2 regions of the Cytobacillus sp. OWB-43 genome follow, and region 2 is predicted to be linked to the other one. Evidence: a T-box and tRNA genes for the amino acid it is inferred to sense, from the RefSeq annotation. Region 2 holds a T-box; the other holds one or more tRNA genes.
What was found. The T-box of region 2 lies ahead of U9M49_RS09325 (valine--tRNA ligase). A T-box ahead of a tRNA ligase gene usually reads a tRNA of that ligase, here a tRNA-Val.
Positions count from the first base shown of each region.

Region 1: it encodes a tRNA-Val, which carries the amino acid that the T-box ahead of U9M49_RS09325 (valine--tRNA ligase) is inferred to sense. The anticodon was not compared.

Region 1 covers NZ_JAYEFF010000001.1:237,481-249,197, forward strand. The annotation lists gene spoVAD (stage V sporulation protein AD) at 1-849, shown strand, start outside; gene spoVAE (stage V sporulation protein AE) at 868-1,224, shown strand; gene U9M49_RS01250 (YjcZ family sporulation protein) at 1,328-1,480, shown strand; gene U9M49_RS01255 (stage VI sporulation protein F) at 1,624-1,878, shown strand; gene U9M49_RS01260 (ATP-dependent helicase) at 1,941-4,232, opposite strand; gene U9M49_RS01265 (hypothetical protein) at 4,363-4,605, shown strand; gene U9M49_RS01270 (DUF421 domain-containing protein) at 4,610-5,287, opposite strand; gene U9M49_RS01275 (GNAT family N-acetyltransferase) at 5,448-5,870, opposite strand; gene U9M49_RS01280 (YjcG family protein) at 5,879-6,388, opposite strand; gene U9M49_RS01285 (alpha/beta hydrolase) at 6,531-7,253, opposite strand; tRNA gene U9M49_RS01290 (tRNA-Val) at 7,519-7,591, shown strand; gene U9M49_RS01295 (Ltp family lipoprotein) at 8,297-8,866, shown strand; gene U9M49_RS01300 (DUF3231 family protein) at 9,429-9,941, opposite strand; gene U9M49_RS01305 (DUF378 domain-containing protein) at 10,813-11,136, opposite strand; gene U9M49_RS01310 (hypothetical protein) at 11,321-11,512, shown strand.
Region 2 covers NZ_JAYEFF010000001.1:1,882,850-1,894,566, forward strand. The annotation lists gene U9M49_RS09325 (valine--tRNA ligase) at 1-2,377, opposite strand, end outside; T-box leader at 2,454-2,690, opposite strand; gene ysxE (spore coat protein YsxE) at 3,000-4,067, opposite strand; gene spoVID (stage VI sporulation protein D) at 4,178-5,281, opposite strand; gene hemL (glutamate-1-semialdehyde 2,1-aminomutase) at 5,649-6,935, opposite strand; gene hemB (porphobilinogen synthase) at 6,952-7,932, opposite strand; gene U9M49_RS09350 (uroporphyrinogen-III synthase) at 7,952-8,713, opposite strand; gene hemC (hydroxymethylbilane synthase) at 8,710-9,645, opposite strand; gene U9M49_RS09360 (cytochrome C assembly family protein) at 9,683-10,516, opposite strand; gene hemA (glutamyl-tRNA reductase) at 10,532-11,717, opposite strand, start outside.

The DNA of each region.
Region 1 (11,717 bases), 1.6 Mb from region 2:
CGTGTGCTAATGGAAGGTGCTAGTCGAACGGCATTAAGAAAAGCAGAAATGGAAAAAAAAGATGTGCAATTCTTCCTAGGTGGTGACTTAATTAATCAGATCACCCCGACAAGTCTCAGCGCAAGATCATTAGAAATACCTTACTTCGGTTTGTTTGGTGCATGTTCCACATCAATGGAAGGATTAGCGCTTGGTTCTTTTATGATTAATTATGGTGGGGCAAATGCAGTTATAACAGGAGCAGCAAGTCATAATGCTGCTGTTGAAAAACAATTTCGCTACCCTACAGAGTATGGAGGGCAAAAGCCACCAACTGCACAATGGACAGTAACAGGTGCTGGTGCAGCACTTCTCGTTCAAAATAATGGAGGAAATGATCCGGTTACGACAGCTGCAACAATCGGTAAGGTGGTTGACATGGGGGTGACTGATCCATTTAATATGGGTGGGGCAATGGCTCCTGCAGCAGCAGATACCATTTATAATCATTTTCAAGACATGCAAATAGAACCCTCTTATTATGACTTAATTGTTACTGGAGACTTAGGAAAAATTGGTCGTGTAACTGCATTGGAATTATTAAAGAATAAGGGGCTTATTATTCCAGATGAACAGTTCCAAGATTGTGGCATACTCATTTATAAAGAAGATCAGCCCGTGCAATCAGGTGGAAGCGGTGCAGGTTGTTCTGCATCCGTTTTATATGGTCACCTCTTAAATAGAATGAAAAGAGGAGAGCTAAAAAAGATCTTAATGGTCGCTACAGGAGCCTTATTATCGCCACTTACAGTACAACAAAATGAATCAATTCCATGTATTGCACATGCAGTGGCGATTGAAATGCCATAAAGTTAGGAGGATGAATATATGCTACCAATGTTTTTTTGGGCTTTTGTTGTTGGAGGCTTATTTTGTGTGATTGGTCAAATTTGTTTTGATGTATTTAAACTGACACCAGGTCATACTTTAAGTGCGCTTGTCGTGTTAGGAGCGATATTGGATGGGGTAGGACTTTACGAGCCATTATTGGATTTTGCTGGTGCTGGTGCATCTGTACCCATAACGAGTTTCGGTAACTCACTTGTGCACGGAGCTTTACAAGAAGCAGAGCAACATGGATTAATTGGCGTACTAACAGGGATGTTTGAAGTTACGAGCTCAGGTATTTCATCCGCCATCCTGTTTGCTTTTATTGGCGCCCTTATTTTCAAACCAAAAGGATAAGCCTGATTTCAATGAATTAAGGGCCAAGCGGGTACATGCCCAAACATTCTCACATAACCATACATAATGTATAAGGACAAATACATTAGTGAGGTGAATTTATATGGGCTTTGGAGGCTATGGCGGCAATTGTGGTTGTGGCGGTTATGGCGGCGGCTACGGTTACGGCGGTGGCGGTGGCTATGCTGGAGGTACTTTCGTTTTAATCGTTGTCCTCTTCATTTTATTAGTCATTGTCGGTGCTAGTTTCTGCTAATTGTCTTTTATTCTTTGGAGAGATGTGTAATAATAGCATCTCTTCTTTTTTATAGTTATAAATTTTCTGAAAGAAATTTTTATCACGTTTTTAATTGGGCGACATAAGATAAATGGAGTTCAAGAAGGAGCGTGAGGTAGCGGATGGATAATCATTTTTTTAAGAATATCGAGAAAAAAACAGGCGTGAATATGAAGGATGTATTTGAATTAGCGGGCTCGTTACAAAATGCGAATTTTAAAGATGAAGACACGGTTCGTGGCGTCATTCGCAGGGTGTCGCAAATCGCCAACAAACCAGTATCTCAAGAAATGGAAGACAAAATTGTCGATTCTATTGTAAAAGAAGGTAAGTCTTTAGACTTTAATACAATAAACAAAATGATTAATAAAAAATAATGAGAGTCTAACAAGAATTTTTTATCGAACGATTGATTGCCTGCGTGTACACGCAGGTTTTTTTATTTACTATATATTTTATTTTTGATATGGGGAAGAAAGCGTGATGGATAGGCTTTTTTTCCTTTTCTATGTTGCAAAAGTGATAAATGTAACTGTTCCTTGGCTCTAGTCATTGCTACATATAATAGTCTTCGTTCTTCTTCTAAACTCTGCTCTGTTCCTGTACGATATTCTTCAAGGGCATAATCGTGGGGAAGGCTGCCATCGACTACACTTAAAATATAGACAAAGGGATACTCTAACCCTTTGGCTTTATGAATAGTACTAAAGGTTACAGCGTTCTCAATCGTTTTACTTATTTGCTTCATTTCTTTGATTTTTGCACGCATATGATCCGCATACTCAATGAACTCAAGTAAAGTAGTAAACTTCTTAGCTATTAATTTTAGTTCTTTTAAATCCTCTGAACCTTTATCCATTTTGTTTCCTTCATTACCACGCTTCTTAATGAAATCTTGTATTTGTAGCTCTTTTTCGATTTTTTCAAGTGCTAATAAAGGTGATAGTTGTTTAATTGCTTTAATCGTAGTTACCGTTTTCTTTGCTTTGCTTTGTTGAAACGCATATTTGCTCTGTACCATAGATAAACATTCAAGTAAGCTGCAATCATGTAAGATACTATTCGCTTTCATATCTTGCAAGTGTGATTGTGTTAAAAAAAGAGCCGGTAAGATATCCTTAAGAGCCTGCGCATCTTCCTCATTAATCGCAAGTCTTAAAAAACTAAGCAGTGTCCGGATAATAAAGCGATCATAAAATGATTCGGCATCTTGTTCTATTTTAAATGGAATATTAGACCTGGTAAATCGTTCAAATAGTGCACGACTTGTTGAATGCGTTCGATAAAGGATGGCAAAATCATTAGGTTGGTGCCCTTGTCTTATTCTCTCTTGAATATCTGTCAAAATCATTAAAGCTTCTTCTTCTTCATCGTAAGGGTAGAAGAGTGTAGGGTATGCTTCGTTTTTAAATTGTGCGACCATGTTTTTTGCTTTTCTTCTTTTGTTTTTTTTGATAACTTGACTCGCAAATGCAGTGATTTCGTGACTAGAGCGATAATTTTGTTGTAATGTAATTTGAAAACTGTCATCAAACATCTGTTCAAACTCGTTTAAATACGATGGATCACTACCTCTAAAAGCATATATAGATTGATCATCATCACCTACTGCACAAATATGCTCACTTTCAGGTACTAGCATTCTAAGTAATTCAAATTGAACTTTATTTACATCTTGGAATTCATCAATTAAGATATATTTAAATCGCTTTTGATACTGTGCTAAAATTTGCGGATTTTTTTTAAATAGCTCATAACAGCTACTGAGCATATCATCAAAATCAAAGGTATTCAATCGCTGTTTCTCTTCTTCATAGGCTTGATACATTTGTAGTACCTTTTCCTCCCATGAATCATTCGCCCTTACATCCGTAGGGGATTGCAGCGAGTTTTTCCAAAAGCTAATTAACTGTAAGGCCATATCAAAAGGGAAATCCTTTTCATCAATATGTAGGGCCCTTGCTGATTGTTTGATCATTTGTTCCTTCTGCCAGTTCTTTAAAAGGTAACGGTGGTCCCATTTTTTATTATTATGATCATGAAAAGAAAGAATACGATAGAAAATGCTATGGAAAGTTCCGCAAACCATTTGATTAATATGCTTTGCTGTAACGTATGGATAGGTTTTTATCCGTTGTTTCATTTCGTTAGCTGCCTTAGCTGTAAATGTAACGAGTAGAACAGAACGGGGATCAACTTGATATTCATTGAATAAATAAGCCGTTTTCCCTGTTAAAACGCGTGTTTTTCCACTTCCTGCTCCTGCGAGAACAAGTAACGGACCATGACAATACGTAACAGCTCTTTTTTGATCATGATCAAAAGAAATCCCGTGCTCTTCAAGTGAACGAAGATACCCCTCTGTAGGACTAGCTTGAGAAGCTGTATTTTCTGCAAATGGTGGAATATTTTTAATACGTACAGGGGTTTTAAAAGGCTTTTCCACTTCTTCGAGAATTGATCGACCTTGAGGTAAACGAAAGCCATTGACTTCTTTTTCTTTCGTTTTCTCTGTTGCTTTCGGAATGACTTCGTCCACATAAGCGCACTCTTTTTCATTGTTATGATAAAATTTTGGTTCATCCTGAATACCTAAATAAAATAAAACGTTTTCACCACAATGGGTACAATAAAGGTTCCCGCGTTTTCCTTCTTCATGTATAAATGGATAGTCTGATCGTTTCAGTGTATGTAATTGAATCAGTTCTTGCATTAATCGTGCACTTTTCATCATTTAGCCTCATAACTTAAAAAATTTACTGCATAAAATTAATCATAACAAAGATTTTAGCGCTAAAAAAGAATAAATATGTTTGTTATCAATTGAAAAGGGTTAGTAGTAAAGTAAAGGGGGCAGTGTAATGATTTATCCAATCTCAACCGTTCAAACGGCATACCAACAATATGTAGAGCGAATGTTTATGAATCGAAATCGCTCAATGACTTATAGAAATATTGAAAGGGTAGATCCATCCCGTGGTCAAACAGAAACTAATCATTTATATAAGGACAATAGAAAAAACCATTTATCCTCTTCGCTGAAAGATAGAGAAACAAATGGTAAACAAGGAATAGAAGGCAAATACATTGATTATTACGCATAATATTTCAATAGGTCTGGATATGTAACCCGTCTTCTTTTTCCCAGTCAGCATATAGAATTTCCTTCACATTCTCATAACCTTTCTTTTTTAATTTTTCATCTAGAAATTTGACATCCCAACCGAGAATGTTTAGGTTTTCATGAACAATCTCACCATCTAAAATGATATTAATTGGCACCTTAATCTTCGGATATTTTAATTGCAAGTCCTCAATGGTTGGCGTTGTATATTCAGGCTTTTTCAAGGCGGTAATTGTACCATTTGTCTCTAAAAATGCATATTCGCATTGTCTTAAAGAGAAAATATCTTTTGCCCTCAGTAATTCTTGCAGCTGGTTGAGGTCCAAATGATTCTTTTTCAATTGCCCATATTCAATTTTTCCTTTACGAATCACAATGGAAGGACCGCCTTCTAATAATTTTCTTGTTCTTCTGAACTTCTGTGTGATTTTTTCTGTAGTAAGAATCAAAATGGTCCAAAGAAGAACAGAGAAAAGCATTTGACTTATCCCTGTATTCTCATCATAAAGTGCATTTCCTACTAGTTCTCCTAATACGATGGCAGAAATAAAGTCAAAAGGAGTGATTTGGGATATTTGCGACTTTCCAAGAATCTTGGTCATAATGAAAAGGGCAATAAATCCAACAACGAGAACGAAAGTAATATGTATATATTCATGCATGGGAAACACACCTCTTAAACAAATTTACTGTGACCTTGTTATTGTGTGCTCTTCCCCATTTTTTATGATTAAAAAGACGATCGGATTTTTATTAAATTCTAGCTTCTACATTGTTAATGAAGACAAAAAAGAGATGCGGAATGCACCTCTTTTTTTGCATTTAAATTTGTTTCTTCATTGTTCGGTGAGGTATTCCTGCATCAAGAAATTCTTCAGAGATGACTTCGTACCCTATTCGTTCATAAAAGGGAATCGCATGTGTTTGTGCGTGAAGTTTTAAAGCAGGTACACCTTTTTCTATAGCAAAAGATTCGATCGCATGCATTATTTCTTTGCCGGCTCCTGTTTTTCTTGCATTTTCTTTTACACAAATGCGTTCTACTTTACCATAGCCATCTACAATTCTGAAACGCCCAGCACCACTAGGTTCATTATCTTTATAAAGTACAAAGTGTGTAGCTTCGTCTTCAAATTGATCGATTTCTTCTTCTAATGGAACTTTTTGTTCGTCTACAAATACTTCTTTTCTTACTTGATAAGCTTCTTGTAGCTCTTGTTCGTTTTCTACTATTTTAACGTTCATGTTGTTCATTAACCCTTTCCGAGGCGGAATGTTTCATGTACACTCCAAGATCCGTTTTCTAATTGATATAATAAGTGGAATCGATCAACCGTTTCTTCGTGTTCTACATCAAGCATTTTCAGTGAACCATAAACATCAGAATGTTCATCATCGGAAAGTTTTTGTCCAATTGTAATATGAGGGACAAAAGCATATTCTGATTTTTCTCCAACTGTTTGTTCATTGATTTTTTCATGTAGTCGTTCGAGTTCATCTGTTGGGTTAATCTTTAAGTAAATAACGTTATTAACAGGTTGAAATGAACTCACCTTTTTAACGTTCATGTGAAAAGGTTGTTGAACTTTTGCAATTGCATTCAAAGCATCAGTTGTTTGTTTTACTTCTTCTTCTGTAGCTTCAAATGATTTTAATGTTACATGTGGAGGAATCAATGCGTAGTGAGGGTCATATCTTTTCCGATAAGAGTTCGCCAAGTCTTGAATTTTTTTTGACGGAAAAATAACGATTCCATATTTCATAGTTCTACCTCCAAAATAAAATATTTTAAAGAACTTGTCTTATTTTACTATTATAACAAATTTTCAAAAATCATCATATACTAACGAATGTATATAGAAGAAAAAGACAGTTTGACTAAGAAGTAGCCAAACTGCTGTTTCATTAAAGCATTTGCTTGAGAGCACGTTTTAAATCTGGTTGCCAATATGTCCATGTATGATCGCCATCAAATTCATCATAAAAATAAGGGAAGCCTTTATCCTTTATTAATTGTGAAAGTTCCCGATTGGGTGTAAGGAAATCTTCTTCCTTACCGTCAGTTGTTTTGACTGTTGTCTCACCCGTACCAATCACATGATATATATTTAACAGATGTGTATCTTTAAAGGATTTGACTTCTTCCATTACTTTTTCATTCGCTAATGGCGATTGTAAAATGACTGTCCCAAAAGTATTAGGGTATTGTAGAGCAGTTAAAAGAGATACAGTCGCCCCTAAGGAGTCGCCGATCAATGCTCGTCCCATTCCCATTTGGTACGTTGGATATTTTTCGTCAAGGTAAGGTACAAGCTCGTGAGCCAAGAATCTGATATAAGCAGCATTTTGTTCACCATCTGGATGATATTTACGACGGCGGTCTTGTACATTTTTATAAGGAATACCAATGATAATTGTATTTTCCATTTCTTTTGCATCAAGCAACTCATCCGCTGTTCTGCCGATTCGTCCTAATTGAAAATAATCTTTTCCATCTTGAGCAATTAAAATATTATATTTATATAGCGGTGAATAATTGCCCGGTAAGTATACAAGTATTTCTAAATCTTCCCCTAGTACCTCACTTTTAAAAGTAAAGTCCGTGATTGTCCCTTTTGCTGTATTCATAAAGTAGAACTCCTTTGTTAAAATAATAATCCTATATGGGGTTATATTATCACACAGTGTATGAAACTTCATATAGTAAGTCTTCATTTCCTTAATGAAGAAAGATTCACTCAATTAAGTATGTATGTTTATTTTCCACCTCTATTATATGTAAAGAGCTCTATAATTATAAAACTTCATGAAATTAAGCAAATACCAGTGAAATCAATTGACAGATATACGCTAAAATAGTATATTTATAAATGTCTTAAATATATACATAAACGATTCCGTAGCTCAGCTGGGAGAGCGCTACCTTGACAGGGTAGAGGTCGCTGGTTCGAACCCAGTCGGAATCATTAATTGAGTTGTATCAAGAGTTTAACGCTGTTAGTAAACTGTATAATGTACTATGGTCGTAGCTGGAAATGCTACAATCCTGAAAGACCACTTCGCATATTTTGTGAGGTGGTCTTTTTTTATGCTTTTAAAGTTTGCTGTTCAGGATTTTCTTGATGATAGGCTTTTTTTAAAATGTAACTCCTAAAAATCTAGAAAGTTACCGTATTATGATTAAACAATTTGAGGACTTTTGTTTAGATCGCAATGTTTTAAATGTTGAAGATATAACAGTAAACACAGTCAAACAGTTTATCCTTTTCTAAAACAAGATAACAATGCAACTACTATAAACTCCAAATTACAACGTGTCCGTGCTTTCTTATATTATATGATTGAATGTGAAGTCATTACTGATAATCCTGCTAAAAAATAAAGAAAGGCACAGAAGATATAAAGATTGATGCCTTTACTGATAGTCAAATTAAACAAATGTTGAACTATTATAGAAGGCTAAAACATAAGGATAAAGCTTTTTAGATTGTGGGGTAGGGTACAATGTCCTAGAGGTCTGCGAGTTGAAATTATACGCAATAAATTTTTCAACTGAAACCACCATTTACCAACTTTGTATTACTTAAGTAGACTATTGAAATACTGAAAATGTTGCGGTACTATTATACTAGTAAGTTTACAATTTTAGTATTTAAGGGAGAAAACTGAATATGAAGAAGTTTTTTAAGATTGGTTGCATGGGATTTATTGCAATTTTTGTACTAGGTATTATTGGTGCTATCTTTTCAGGTGGGGATGATGAAACTACACAACCTACTGAAAAGGCTGAACCTGCAAGCACTGAAGAGGTAGCAACTGAAGAGACAGATAAAGAAACTGAAAAAGTAAAAGAAGAAGATGCAGAAGAAATGGCTGAAGAAACTACTGAAGAAAAAGAAGAACCAAAGGAAGAACCTAAAGAAGAAGTGAAGGAAGAAAAAGAACCTGAACTATCTCTTTCACAACAGAACGCAATTCAAACTGCTGTGAATTACCTAGACTATACAGCCTTTTCTAGAACTGGTTTAATTGAACAGTTAGAATATGAAGGTTACAGTAATGAAGAAGCAACATATGCGGTAGATCACATTGAAGTTGACTGGAAAGAACAGGCTGTTCAGGCAGGTAAGAACTATCTTGACTTTACTTCATTCTCTAGAAGTGGGTTGATTGACCAGTTAGTTTATGAAGGGTTTAGCCAGGAACATGCAACTTATGCAGTTGATCAAATAGGATTATAAGAACCAGGGAAGCGAAAGCTTCTCTTTTTTTATCTGAATATTTACCTTTCGTTGTTGTCATATGTTGTAATATATTTTGAAACTACTTGGTTAGATCAATTGGTTGAACAGGTAATTGAAACTGGTGCGGTGAAGCTTACATACTTTTCATTATTCCTTTAATGTCAGCTTCCATTTCACCAATATTTTCTATAATAAATTCAAGTGGTTTTCCCATATCATTCACTGCTATGTTTTCATTAGTTCAGAACTCTTGAATAACTCGTAACCAAGTTCTGAAGGGGGGGATAACTGCATTTTACAGTTCTATTTTCAGGAATTCCCGTAACAAGTATTTAAAATATTACTTGATAAAATCATTTTCTTGCAAATTTTCATATGAAAATGTCATGTTAATCCTGGGATATGAGAAAAGACCCCTATAGACTCTTAAAGGAAGTGAAATGAGGTAAATCAGCCACGTTAAATAGCGAGTGTAAACAAGTCTTACTGCGAAGAAAATGCGAAAAGTGAGTGGGGTGTAAATTAGTAAAAAAGCACCTCATTTCGAGGCGCCTATAAATTATGATTCTGTTCCTTTACTCATGTGCAAAGGAGGCGGGATTAACCAACCTTTTTCCTTATTTAACTTTAACATTTTGGCACCAAACTGAGCTTTATTCATATGGAACTGACCATACATCATTGCGACATCTTCTCTGATTGATTGACCAATTGCTTGACTACATGCAACTAATCCAGCTGCAGTATCAGCAGAGATTGCAGCACTGATCTCTGGGTCAGTGGATCTTGCACCAACAGGAATATCATTTAAATCTGCATTAGGGCGGGCAGGTGGTGCAGGTGGTAACCCGATTCCATTACTTTTTAAAAGCTCTTCTAATTGTTGGTTCTCAGCACGTAACCCTTTAATAGCTTCTTCTATTAGCTTTTTTAAGTCATCATCGCCAGCATGGTTCATAAGTGTCTCATAACCAGATATCGTTCCATTGTTTGTAAAAAGGTTAGTGAATAGTCCATAAACTTCACCATAATGTAGTGGTTCATCTTTTGGATTTCCGCTTAAAATTCCCATAATTGCACTCCCTATCTTATTAAGTTTCATGATTTTCTCCTTATGTAAGGATTGGCCACGATAGATAGTTTGTGTATGCAATATATAAATTATTCATGAGTGAAAATAGTTAATAAAGGCCCGTTTTAAAACGAGGCGTTTCTTTAAGCTCTGCTTAATTGGATATAAGAATATAAGTAACAAAGCTCACGATATAAATGATAAAAAATAGAAAAGCGGTTTTGGCGGTTTTAGATTGGAGATATCCTTTTAAATTATTTTTAAAAATACCTGAAATGAAAACTATAAGCGAAATGACGAAAGCTACAATAGCAATTATAAAGGTGAGCTGTTCCATAAAAAATATTCCCCTTTCAAAATAGGTTTCATCAAAAGCTTAAATTGTGGAGGAATTCCACACAATCGAAATACATTACAAAATATGTATTAGTGTGACAATTTCGTCATATTAAGAAAAAGTGGGTAAATAAATTATGATATTACAAAAAGGTAAATTTGAATTTAAAGATTCCCTTGTCTAGCTCACCTTCTTTGAAGAATTCCTCGGTTCAGTATGATTAAGTGTGGTGAAATTCAGATTAAGTAGTAGGTGCCATGTTGTGTTGAGAAAAGTTATTCTGATGTTTTGGAAGATGGAGGTACGAACTAAGCCAAAAACATAAAGACGAATTATGAATGTAGGTAGGTCTATTGGAAAAACTTAAGAACATAATAAAGGAAGCCTCGCTAAACAAGGCTTCTTGGTATTTAGAGTAGGGTAGAAAGAGTTTGTATTCACAGTTTGTTTAAGGATACTACTTTTAGTAGTACCAGTAGGATAGAAGTTAACGCCATAAATACAGCCCGAACATATATGTCCGGACTTTTTTATTTATTGATCTCGATTTTCTCTATCTTCTTCTTTTATATCAGATAAATCATTTTCCTCAGCGAATTCTGTAGAGTAACTCACTTGTCTTCCATCAATAACACGATTATCGACGTCTCTGTCTTCTTCTTCTGTCATTGGTGCAAAGAGAAGAGATAGGCAAATGAGGCCGCTAATTCCGACTAATGTATAGACAATGCGAGAGAGGATGGCATCTTGGCCTCCGAAAATCGTTGCAACTAAATCAAATTGGAATAATCCAATAAGTCCCCAGTTAATCGCGCCAATAATAACAAGCGCTAAAGCGATGCGTTGTAATGTTTTCATTGTATGATCTCCTTATTCTAATTTTTATTACATCTATATTTTTTGATAACAGGATTTTTTTATACACGAAGACATTTGTGTCTATTTGATATTTTTTACTAATTATGGTATTAGTAGAATAATCAAAAAATAATTATAGCAATTGTTCTTTTTTAGGATATCCTAATAAAGAGGTGATAAAAGAATGTGGTGGTTTCTTATCTTGATTCTTTCCCTTCTAGGATTTGGACTCGTGATTGACTGGGTAGCGAAGAAGAAAGGTTTAACAAAATTTGATCCTGAAGAGAATGAAAAAAATGTCCCAGATTCACAACGTATTTATACGGAGAATTATTTACAACAAATACGAAATCAAGACGATCAAGGTTTCCATTAAAATAATTAGAGGGTGTCCCACAAGGGCAGCCTCTTTTTTCATTAGTATTAGTAAAAATATTTACAAATCCTTGGGGTGTGTCAGAAAGTTAAATAGCATAGTTGAACTTAATTATAAGTATTGTGAGAGACAAAACAAATACAGAAGTGCATTTTACTTAGAATTACTGTATTTATTAAAGGAATAAAGACAACTTTGGCAAATA
Region 2 (11,717 bases):
CAGGTGCTTTTGCATCAATCGCAATGGTTAATTGCTCAGGGTTACAGAAGCGTTCAATATAACCAACATTTTTACTTAAAACCTTCTGTACATTTTCATCTTTTGTTTTGATGAGCATATCAATCTTCTTACTCAATGGTGTGTTTACCTCTGCACGAATATTACGTACAGAACGAATAATTTCCACAAGCAGTTTCATTTCTTCTGCTGCTGCTTTATCGGAAAGCTCTTCATTCACAGTCGGCCAAGAGGCAACTGTAATCGATTCTCCTTTATGAGGGAGGTTTTGCCAGATTTCCTCTGTAATAAACGGCATGAATGGATGCAATAATCTCATTGTTTGGTCTAATACATAAGCGAGAACAGATCTTGTTGTCTGTTTAGCCGCTTCATTTTCACCGTATAATGGCAGTTTTGCCATTTCAATATACCAGTCACAGAAATCATCCCAAATGAAGTTATAGAGGATTCTGCCCACTTCACCAAACTCATAACGATCGGACAACCTTGTTACCGTTTCAATTGTTTCATTTAAGCGCGTTAAAATCCATTTATCTGCAACCGATTTTTCATCGGTTAAATCAATTTCATCATAAGTTAATCCATTCATGTTCATTAAGGCAAATCGAGAAGCGTTCCATATTTTATTGGCAAAATTCCACGTAGATTCTACTTTTTCAAAGCTGAAACGCAAATCCTGACCTGGTGAGCTTCCTGTTGATAAGAAATAGCGCAAAGAGTCTGCACCATATTTCTCAATAACATCCATTGGATCAACACCATTACCTAGTGACTTACTCATCTTACGACCTTCCGCATCACGAACCAATCCGTGAATAAGTACATCTTTAAATGGACGGCCATCAGTAAATTCAATACCTTGGAAAATCATTCTAGATACCCAGAAGAAAATGATATCATAGCCGGTTACTAACGCATCAGTCGGATAATAGCGTTTAAAATCAGCACTTTCTTCATTCGGCCAACCTAATGTAGAGAATGGCCATAACGCTGATGAAAACCATGTATCAAGCACATCTTCATCTTGTTTCCAGTTCTCACTATCACTCGGTGCTTCTGTTCCTACATATACTTCACCTGTTTCCTTATGATACCAAGCTGGGATGCGATGGCCCCACCAAAGTTGACGAGAAATACACCAGTCACGAATATTTTCCATCCAGCGTAAATACGTATTTTCAAAACGATCTGGAACGAAGTTGACTTTATCTTCACCCTTTTGTAACTCAACAGACGCATCCGCAAGTGGTTGCATTTTTACAAACCATTGGGTAGACAAATAAGGTTCTACAACTGCTCCACTACGTTCTGAATGACCAACAGAATGAAGATGCTCTTCGATTTCAAAAAGAATACCTTCTTCTTGCAAATCTTTAACGATTTGTTTACGACATTCGAAACGATCTAGCCCATGATATTTGCCAGCATTCTCATTCATTGACCCGTCTTCATTCATTACTAGAATTCTTGTTAGGTTATGACGATTACCAATTTCAAAGTCATTTGGGTCATGAGCTGGTGTAATTTTTACTGCTCCTGAACCAAATTCCATGTCAACATAATCATCTGCAACAATCGGAATTTCTCTTCCAGTAATAGGTAGTTTCACCGTTTTACCAATCAAGTGTTGATAACGCTCATCTTTAGGGTGAACGGCAACCGCTGTATCACCTAGCATCGTTTCAGGTCTTGTTGTCGCAATTTCAATATGACCACTACCATCTGTTAATGGATAGCGCATATGATAGAACGCCCCTTGAACATCTTTATGGATCACTTCTATATCTGATAAAGCTGTTTGAGTAGAAGGGTCCCAGTTAATAATATACTCGCCTCTATAAATCAAACCTTTATTGTATAAAGCAACGAAAACTTCTTGTACAGCATCTGATAACCCTTCGTCTAGTGTAAAGCGTTCACGGTTATAATCTAGACCGAGACCAAGCTTAGACCATTGTTGTCTAATATGTCCTTTATATTCATTCGTCCATTTCCACGTTTCCTCTACAAACGCTTCACGACCAAGATCATAACGACTTTTTCCTTCTTCGCGCAGTTTTTGTTCAACTTTTGCTTGAGTAGCAATACCTGCATGGTCCATACCAGGTAACCACAAAACATCATACCCTTGCATGCGCTTCATTCTCGTCAAAATATCTTGAAGCGTTGTATCCCATGCATGACCAAGATGCAACCTTCCCGTTACATTTGGTGGCGGTATCACAATTGTATAAGGTTTTTTCTCCGGATCATCTTTTGCCTCAAAATATTTTCCTTTTAACCACCAATCATAACGACCTTGTTCAATAGACTGAGGGTCATATTTTGTTGGCATCGTGATATTATTCTCTTCCATCGCCTATTCATCCTTTCTCACATTCGCTTATCGTTAACAATCAAACAAAAGCAAAATAAAAAACTCCACTCGTCACAAAAAGGACGAATGGAGTTGCTTCCGCGGTACCACCTTTTTTTCAATTACCATAAACTTTAGTAATTGACTCTCGAATGGATAACGGCGTTCCCGTCTTTCGCTAATAATAGAACTACGTTCACGAAAGAAGCTCCAGGGCGACCTTCCAATGGGTTCGCTTAGAAAATCTCACAGCAATTGATTTTCCTCTCTTAAAGCAAAGCGCCAATGTACTCTTCCCTATCAAAGCTTTTCATTTGTTTGAATATAAAGTAATACTACCTAAAAATAGTCACTATAGTCAATAAGGATGACCAATTTTTTTTATTATATACATGATAATAAAAAAAGGGAACAAACCTGTAAAAAAAATTGCTCATATTTTGAGCCTGCCTATGTATGAGGGAATATGCGCGGGATGAGGATGCAAAAGAGAAATCCACTACCTAAATGTAAACTTTCGAGGAGGGGTAGAAAGGTATACCCTAAGATATAAAACTTGCTTTTACTGAGTGAGTTTGTTTACCATTTGGATTCTCTTAAAATGAATATAGGAGCCCAGGTTTTATCCATTTTGGGCTCCTTCTTGTTCTGCATTCGCCTTCTCAGCTGCTTCTTGTGCTTGTTTTTTCTGACGCTCAATTTCATCAATCCTCATAGCCACATATTCCGTATTTTTTAATAACCAAAATTGCCTTTGTATATGCTCTACATGCTTTCTTTCATTCTTTTTCGACTTACCATTATGATATTTTTCTGCTGCGCGAATGACAGGCCCTGGATGAGCAAAATAACTTTGAAATAACAGCATTTCATCTTCTCTAAACGGATAATGCTTAAAATAAGTGTAAATCCAATCGACAGCATCGTCCGCACGCTTCGGAAAGGTTTTTAATGACCTTGATAAGAACGGAAGAAGATCATGCATAGGTGAACTTCTCTTCGCTTCTTCAAAATTCAAAAAATAGCCATATCCGCGCTCATCATACAAGAAATGTTCGGTAGAAATTTTTCCATGTATAACAGCTGTACGAACTTTTTCCTCTTCCTTCGTTTTTTCGTACCAATCCTTTAATTTCTTCGTTGAGAAAGTTAAAGCTTGAGCGATATCATTATAATATTGTGTAAACATCAATTCATAAGGAGATAAATATTCCCTAGATTCACATGTTTCAATAAAACCATCCAAAAATTCACTCTGCTTTTCCCATTCTAGTAACGTATTTTCATAATGCTCTTCACGTTCTTCTTTGGAGACTTCCACTTCTTTCGTACTTAAGACATGCAAGCGAGCAAGTTCTCTAAACATTTGTTGATGCCGTTCAAATTGATCTTCTTTAATCTCATTAGCTAGCCAAGGCATTAAATAATACAGCTTTTGGTTGTGTAAAACGGCATACCTACCATCAACCGTCGGATAAATCGGGACGATCCGGTTATAACCCATTTGGTATAATTGCTGAATATAACGAATGAAGTCCGCACCATGATTTGCTTTTATTTTTTTTAAAGAAAAAACACCTTTGCTAGAGTAAACCTTTTGAACGCTACCAAAACTTTCGATGAAATTTGGCTCAAGTGCGTAGTGTTTTAAGATCGGACCATATTTTTTTAATCTATTTTCCTTTGCCACTTAGACCACTCACTTTCCTCGCTTACCTAAACTGTGTAAGTAAACAAGTGACACTGATAAAAATGCGAGCAGACCGATGAGATCTGCTCTTAATGTACTCCCCTTATCCGCTAGTTCGTAACAGCTACAGGGATATATAAAACTTGGCCTTCATGCACTTCTTTATTCAATTCTAGTTGATTGGCTCTCATTAATGTTTGTGGTGTCACATCATATCTTTCTGAAATAAGATCAATCGTATCATTAGGCTGGACAATACATACCTTAACCTTCGTCAATTGTTCTTCATCTTCTTTACGAGCAAAAAATTCCGTCAAACTCATGCTTTTCTTGCCCTTTACTTTTTTCTTTTGTGGTTTCACTTCTTCTGAAGAGGATTCAAGCTCATCTTTCAATTCTTCAAGCTCTTGAACTGGTTTTGTTTCTTCTACTTGCTTAACCTCAAAAATCTCTTCTGCTTCCTGCTTTTTCTCTTCATATCGATTAGCTATAAAAGAAACCTCTGGCATATCAATGGGTTCTTCTTCTTGGGGCTCAAGAATAGGTAAGGAGCGATTTAATACCGGTTCTTCTTCAACCACTTCTGGCTCCTGCTTCGCTTCAGCAACAAACACATCTTCATCTTTTTCATTCTCCTCTGGTAGGGAGAAGTTAATTTCTGTTGTTTGTTCTTCTTCACGACTGGTGTCTGTGTCTTCTTCTTCTTGATCCTGAACCGTTGAACGTTCTACCGTATCAAGTTCAAGCACATTATTCTCATCTTCAGTATATGCCACATGCTGTTGGTCACCATACAAACCAGATATCGTCAAATTAGCATGGAGTTTCATGCAACTTCTTTCAGGAAACATATAATCAAATGACTCTACTTGGACATCAATATCATCCAATCTCTCAATACGGTTATTCGGGATCGTAATATCTACAGGAAAGTAGTGTGTAAACTCACATACCCCCTCTTCCCTTTCTTCCACAGATTGGATAAACCTTAATGTAGATGGCGGTTCATTCATACTGTCCTCGGTTGATTCATCACGATGATATTCGCCTGTTAGTTCTAGTGCACCTTGAATCGTTACATACTGCTCACTATCCTGAATCGTTATATTCGGATCAAGTGAAATCGAAAGTAATTGTGATACTTCCTGTCCTTTTTGAAACCAAACGGATTCCTCTAATGAAAACCGCAAGTTCGACGGATTTCCTTGAGACATATTCGACTCCTCCTCCCATATCATCAAAAACAATAACATCTTTTCTCTTACACTTTATGAGGAGGAAAAGTGAATTATGATTACTTTACTTAGAAAGGAGCACGTCTTCGATAGAATAACTATATTGTTAAAGAGGAATAGATTAATTTAGGGGTTGCGAATTTAAAATCTCACATCTTTTCCAACAGAGAATTATTTTCTACATAAGTGACTATATCCACTTTGACTATTTTTCGATGTGAGCCTTTTTCTTTTTCATTCTAACTACCGTTGTTCTTCTCTTTGCCCCTCTCTCAAAAAGATTGGCATCTTTCGATCGAGAATAAAAAAGCGAACAAATTCCGGAATGGAATTGTTCGCTAAAAACTTATTTCAATTTCGCAAAAGCCTTTTCTGCTGCGGCAATTGTTTGATCAATATCTTTATCCGTTAATGCTGTAGACAGGAATAAACCTTCAAATTGTGATGGTGGAAGGAATACGCCTTGAAGCGCCATTTCACGATAATAAGAGGCAAAGAAGTCAAGATTAGACGTTCTCGCTTGATCATAATTAATGACATCTTCATTTGTAAAAAATAGTCCAATCATCGATCCTGCCCGGTTAATTGTATGTGGAATCTCATATTTTTCTGCTGCTGTTCTCAAGCCTAATTCGAGTTTATCAGCTTTCTTAATAAAGTTAGCATACGTATCCGGTGTTAATTGACTTAATGTTGCATAACCGGCAGCCATCGCAAGCGGGTTCCCTGATAATGTACCTGCCTGATAAATGGGGCCACTTGGTGCAACCTGCTCCATAATTTCTCGTTTACCACCGTAAGCACCAACAGGCAGTCCACCACCTATTACTTTTCCTAAGCAAGTTAAATCAGGTGTAACGCCGAAGAAACCTTGGGCACAGTTATAATCAACACGGAAACCTGTCATTACCTCATCAAAAATAAGAAGGGCACCGTATTCAGTTGTCACATCACGTAACCCTTGTAAAAATCCTTCTACTGGTGGGACAACTCCCATATTACCAGCAACAGGTTCAACAATGATGGCAGCGATATCTTCACCAAATTGTTCAAAAGCGTATTTAACACCTTCAAGATCATTGTATGGAACTGTAATCGTATTCTTTGCAATACCTTCAGGCACACCAGGACTATCAGGCAATCCAAGTGTAGCTACACCAGAACCGGCTTTAATTAAGAGAGAATCTCCATGACCGTGATAACAGCCTTCAAATTTAACTATTTTATTGCGTCCTGTGAAACCTCTAGCTAATCTTAATGCACTCATCGTTGCTTCTGTACCTGATGAAACCATACGAATCACATCAATTGAAGGAACACGATCGATGACGAGCTGTGCTAATTCATTTTCAATCAACGTTGGCGCCCCGAAGCTTGTGCCATTTTCGGCAACTTCCTTCACCGCAGAAACAACTTTTTCATTAGCATGTCCTAAAATCAGTGGTCCCCATGAAAGGACATAATCAATATATTCATTACCATCAATATCATAGATTTTTGATCCTTGGCCCTTCTCCATAAAAATCGGATCCATATCAACCGATTTAAAAGCACGCACTGGGGAGTTTACTCCACCAGGCATCAATTTAACTGCTTCTTTAAATGCGGCTTGTGACTTTTCATATGAACGCATAAACATCCCTCTTTTCTTATTTGTGTGAGTTCATCCATTTGGCAGCATCTTTTGCATGATAAGTAATAATTAAATCACTACCAGCTCTTTTCATCCCTGTTAACATCTCAAGCACGATTCTTTCTTCGTCAATCCAGCCATTTTGTGCAGCGGCCTTTACCATCGAGTATTCGCCACTTACATTATAAGTAACAAGTGGTAAATTAATATTGTTTTTCACATCGCGAACAATATCAAGATAAGGCATCCCAGGCTTTACAATGAGGAAGTCTGCACCTTCCATTAAATCTGATTCTGCCTCTCTCATTGCTTCTAAGCGGTTTGCAGGGTCCATTTGGTATGATTTCCGATCACCAAATTGTGGTGTACTGCCAGCAGCATCCCTAAATGGTCCGTAAAAAGCAGACGCATATTTAACTGCATAAGACATAACAGGTATATGTTCAAAGCCTGCCTCATCAAGGCCCTCACGAATAGCGATTGTAAATCCATCCATCATATTAGAAGGAGCAATAATATCTGCGCCTGCTTTTGCTTGACTAATTGCTGTTTGCACAAGTAATTCTAATGAAGCGTCATTTAATATTTCGCCATTTTCAATCAAACCACAATGACCATGGTCAGTATACTCACAAAGACAAGTATCTGCAACGACCAAAATTTCTGGATACTTTTCCTTGATTAATCTTGTTGCTTCTTGGACAATTCCATGTTCATGATACGCCTGCGTACCACAAGCATCCTTTTCAAGAGGAACACCAAATAATAAAACAGATTGGATACCTAGAGATACAACCTCATCCATCTCTTCAGTTAAATGGTCTAATGATAAATTATAAATGCCTGGCATAGAAGGAATTTCTTTTTTTATGTCTTGTCCTTCTGCAACAAAAATTGGATAAATAAAATCCTCCACATGTAGATGTGTTTCTCTTACCAAATTGCGCATATTAGCTGTCCGACGTAAACGGCGATGACGATTAAATTGACTATCCATTGTACTACCTCCAACTTGATTAAGAAATGACTTTTACTACTTCCTTAATTAAATGTTTAAATGTATATATAGTTGGTACAGCATGTACCTTCAAACCGTAAAATTCTGCTCTTTTTGCAGCTATTGGTCCTATACAACCGATGATACTCTTCCTTATTTGATTCTTCAAATCATGACCCTCTACGATTTCCATAAAGTGATCAATCGTTGATGGGCTGGTAAATAATAGTATATCAATGCCATCATTCAATAAGCGACCCGTTAATAATTGTTTACTCTCATCAGGAAAAAAATTTTCATAAACGATTCGTTCAGTCACTCTATGCTTTGCTTCCATAAGCTTTTGCTTAATATAATCTCGGGCCAAGTTGCCCTTAGGCAAGAATATATTTTGTTCATCCCCTAAAATTGCTAAAAATTCAAGGGTAAAAGTTTCAGCCACAAATTCCGTTGGTATGAAATCAGCTTTCAAGTCATATTGTGATAACTTTTCAGCTGTTTTCTTTCCTATAACGGCCAACTTCGGTAAGTTTGTCTTCTGTGACACATATGTAAAAAACACCTCAACTGACACACTGCTTGTGAAAATAATCCATTGGTATTGTGTGAAATCATGGGTTTTTAAAGAATGGGCTTCTGTTGTTTCTCTAAACGAAATTAATGGGATAATTACTGGATGTCCACCAAGGGATCTGACCAAATCACCACTAGCCTCCGATTGATCTTTACTTCGGGGAATAAGGACAGACATTCCATGTAAGGCACTGTCCTCATGAATCATCCTTCGTCTAACTCCTCTTTGACAGCATCAATTAATGCTTTTGCACCTAATTCCGATAAGTTTTCTGCTACTTGATACCCTATTGTCTCAGGATCATCACCAACAACCATATCTTTATAAATCGTACGACCATCTGGAGAACCAACTAAACCAGTCAAACTTACTTCACCATTCTCAGTTAAACGTGCAAAGCCTGCAATCGGCACTTGGCAACCGCCCTCCATTTTATGAAGAAATGCACGCTCGGCAAGCACTGTTCTTTTCGTTTCCTCACAAGTGAATGCATCTAAAAGCCTTCTTAGTTCATGATCATCTTCTCTACATTCAATAGAGAGTGCACCTTGACCAACAGCTGGTAAACAAATATCTGGATCAATAAATTCTGTAACGATCTCCTTCGTCCATCCCATTCTTGATAGGCCGGCAGCAGCAAGAATAATGGCATCATATTCTTCTGTTTCTAGTTTAGCAAGACGTGTATCAATATTCCCTCGTATCCATTTAATTTCCAAATCTGGTCTTTTAGCCAAAATTTGTGAACCTCTTCTTAAACTACTTGTCCCGACAATTGCACCTGGTTTTAAGTCAGCTAATTTCACATGGCCTTTGGAAATAAGTGCATCTCGATAGTCTTCTCTTTCCGGAATACAACCAATGGTCAATCCTTCAGGTAAGACAGCTGGCATGTCCTTCATACTATGTACAGCCATGTCAATTTCCTTATCTAACATCGCTTGTTCTATTTCTTTAACGAATAGGCCTTTTCCTCCTACCTTTGAAAGGGTAACATCCAGGATTTTATCTCCTTTTGTCACAATTTCTTTTACTTCAAAATCAACTGCAGGATTCAAACGGCGTAACTGATCAATCACCCAATTCGTTTGTGTTAACGCAAGCTTACTTCTTCTTGAACCGACAATTATTTTTCTCATGACAGCCTCCCTATTCTTTAAAAACATATTCCTTTTCTTATTCATACCAGAAATGGAAAGACGATAACCTTCCAAATAAGAAAAAATTAATTAATACAACAAGGAAAGCAGCCACATTCCAAGTAGCAAGTGATTTACCACGCATTCCTCTGCCAACCTTTAAATATAAGTAAATACTATACAAAATGAGTACCAATAAGGAACCAAGCACTTTTGAATCCAACCATACCATATTTGGTAATTTCATATAAGCCCATTGTATCCCTAATATTAAACTAATCACTAACATAGGCACCCCTATACTAGCAAATAGATAAGACATTTTTTCTAGTTGTGATAAATTCGCAATTCGAATAAGCCTTGAACCCCACTTTTTCCTCTTCAACAAATCATATTGAATCAAATATAAAAGAGCAAATACAAATGACAATGAAAAAGCACCATATGAGAGAATCGCACCAATAATATGAAAAAAGAGGAGCTCAGACATCAATTGATTCGCCAGCACATCTGATTCAATCTCAATAGGAGCAAATGTATGTAAAGCCATAATAAAAAAACCAAGTACATTTGTGAAGAAAACGATAAAATCGACTTTCATAATGCGATTAATAATTAAAGAAAATGTAATAAGTACCCATGCGTAGAAGTATAAACCTTCAAATATCGTTAATACAGGGAATCTACCCGTATTCCACATATAGAGTAATAAGAATACCGTCTGTAATCCCCATACAAATGCAAGTAACCAGAAGGCGACACGATTGGCCTTCCGGTTACTTGCTAAAAAGTCAATAAAGTAGAGAAGTACACTCGCTGCATAAAGAACGACAGTAAATTCATGCAGGCGTGCCATATAGATATCAAACATGGACAGTACCCCTTTTTATGATTGAAAGGATGTCTGTTGCACCTTTACACGATCTGATTTTGGTTGTTCTTGTTTTTCGATTTGCTGGACAACAAGATCTTCTATATTAAATATTTTCACGAACAATTCTAATGCTTTATCAGCATTTTTATGTCCTGCCAATTCTTTTGCTTGTAATACAGGGTCTTTCAACATTTGGTTCACAATACTCTTCGTGTGCTTGCTAACCACTTTTCTTTCACGTTCTGTTAGGTTAGGAAGCTTTCTTTCCAAACTTTTCATTGTGTCAGCCTGAATAGCAAGAGCTTTCTCTCTTAAAGCAGAGATGACAGGTACAACACCTAGAAGTTTAAGCCATTGTTTAAATTCAACGATTTCTCCTTCGATTAATAATTGAATTTTCGCCGCTGCTTTTTTACGTTCTTGCAAATTCGCTTCAACAATACCTTCTAGATCATCAATATCATATAAGAAAACGCTATCTAAATCAGCGAGTGCTGGATCTAAATCACGTGGGACAGCAATATCGACCATAAATAATGGCTTACCTTTCCGCAATCTTTCTACATCTGCCATCATCTCTTTTGTAATCATATAACTGTTTGCACCTGTAGAAGAAATCACGATATCGGCTTCCACTAATGCACATTGTAATTCTTGCATTAATTTCGCTTGCCCTTCATAGCGGTGTGCTAAATTTTTCGCTTTCTCAAAAGTACGATTAATAACCGTAACATTCGCACCATTTGCATGAAGATGTTGTATCGCTAATTCGCCCATTTTACCTGCTCCAAGAATAAGTACTTGCTTATTCGTAATTAGACCGAATATTTTCTTAGCAAGCTCAACTGCAGCATAACTGACAGATACAGCATTTGCACCAATATCTGTTTCGGAATGTGCTTTTTTAGCAAATGTAATGGACTGCTTAAATAATTGATTGAAAATTGTTCCAGTTGTATGTTCAACTTGCGCTTGCAAAAAGCTAGAGCGAACTTGGCCCAAAATTTGAGTTTCTCCTAGAACCATTGAGTTTAATCCACTACCGACTTTAAATAAATGCTCTATCGCACCATCATGTTCATAAATAAAAAGAAAGGGCGAAAATTCATTTTGATCTATTTGAAACCAATCGGCTAAAAATTCTTTAATATAATATCTTCCTGTATGCAGTTGATCAACAACCGCATAAATTTCGGTC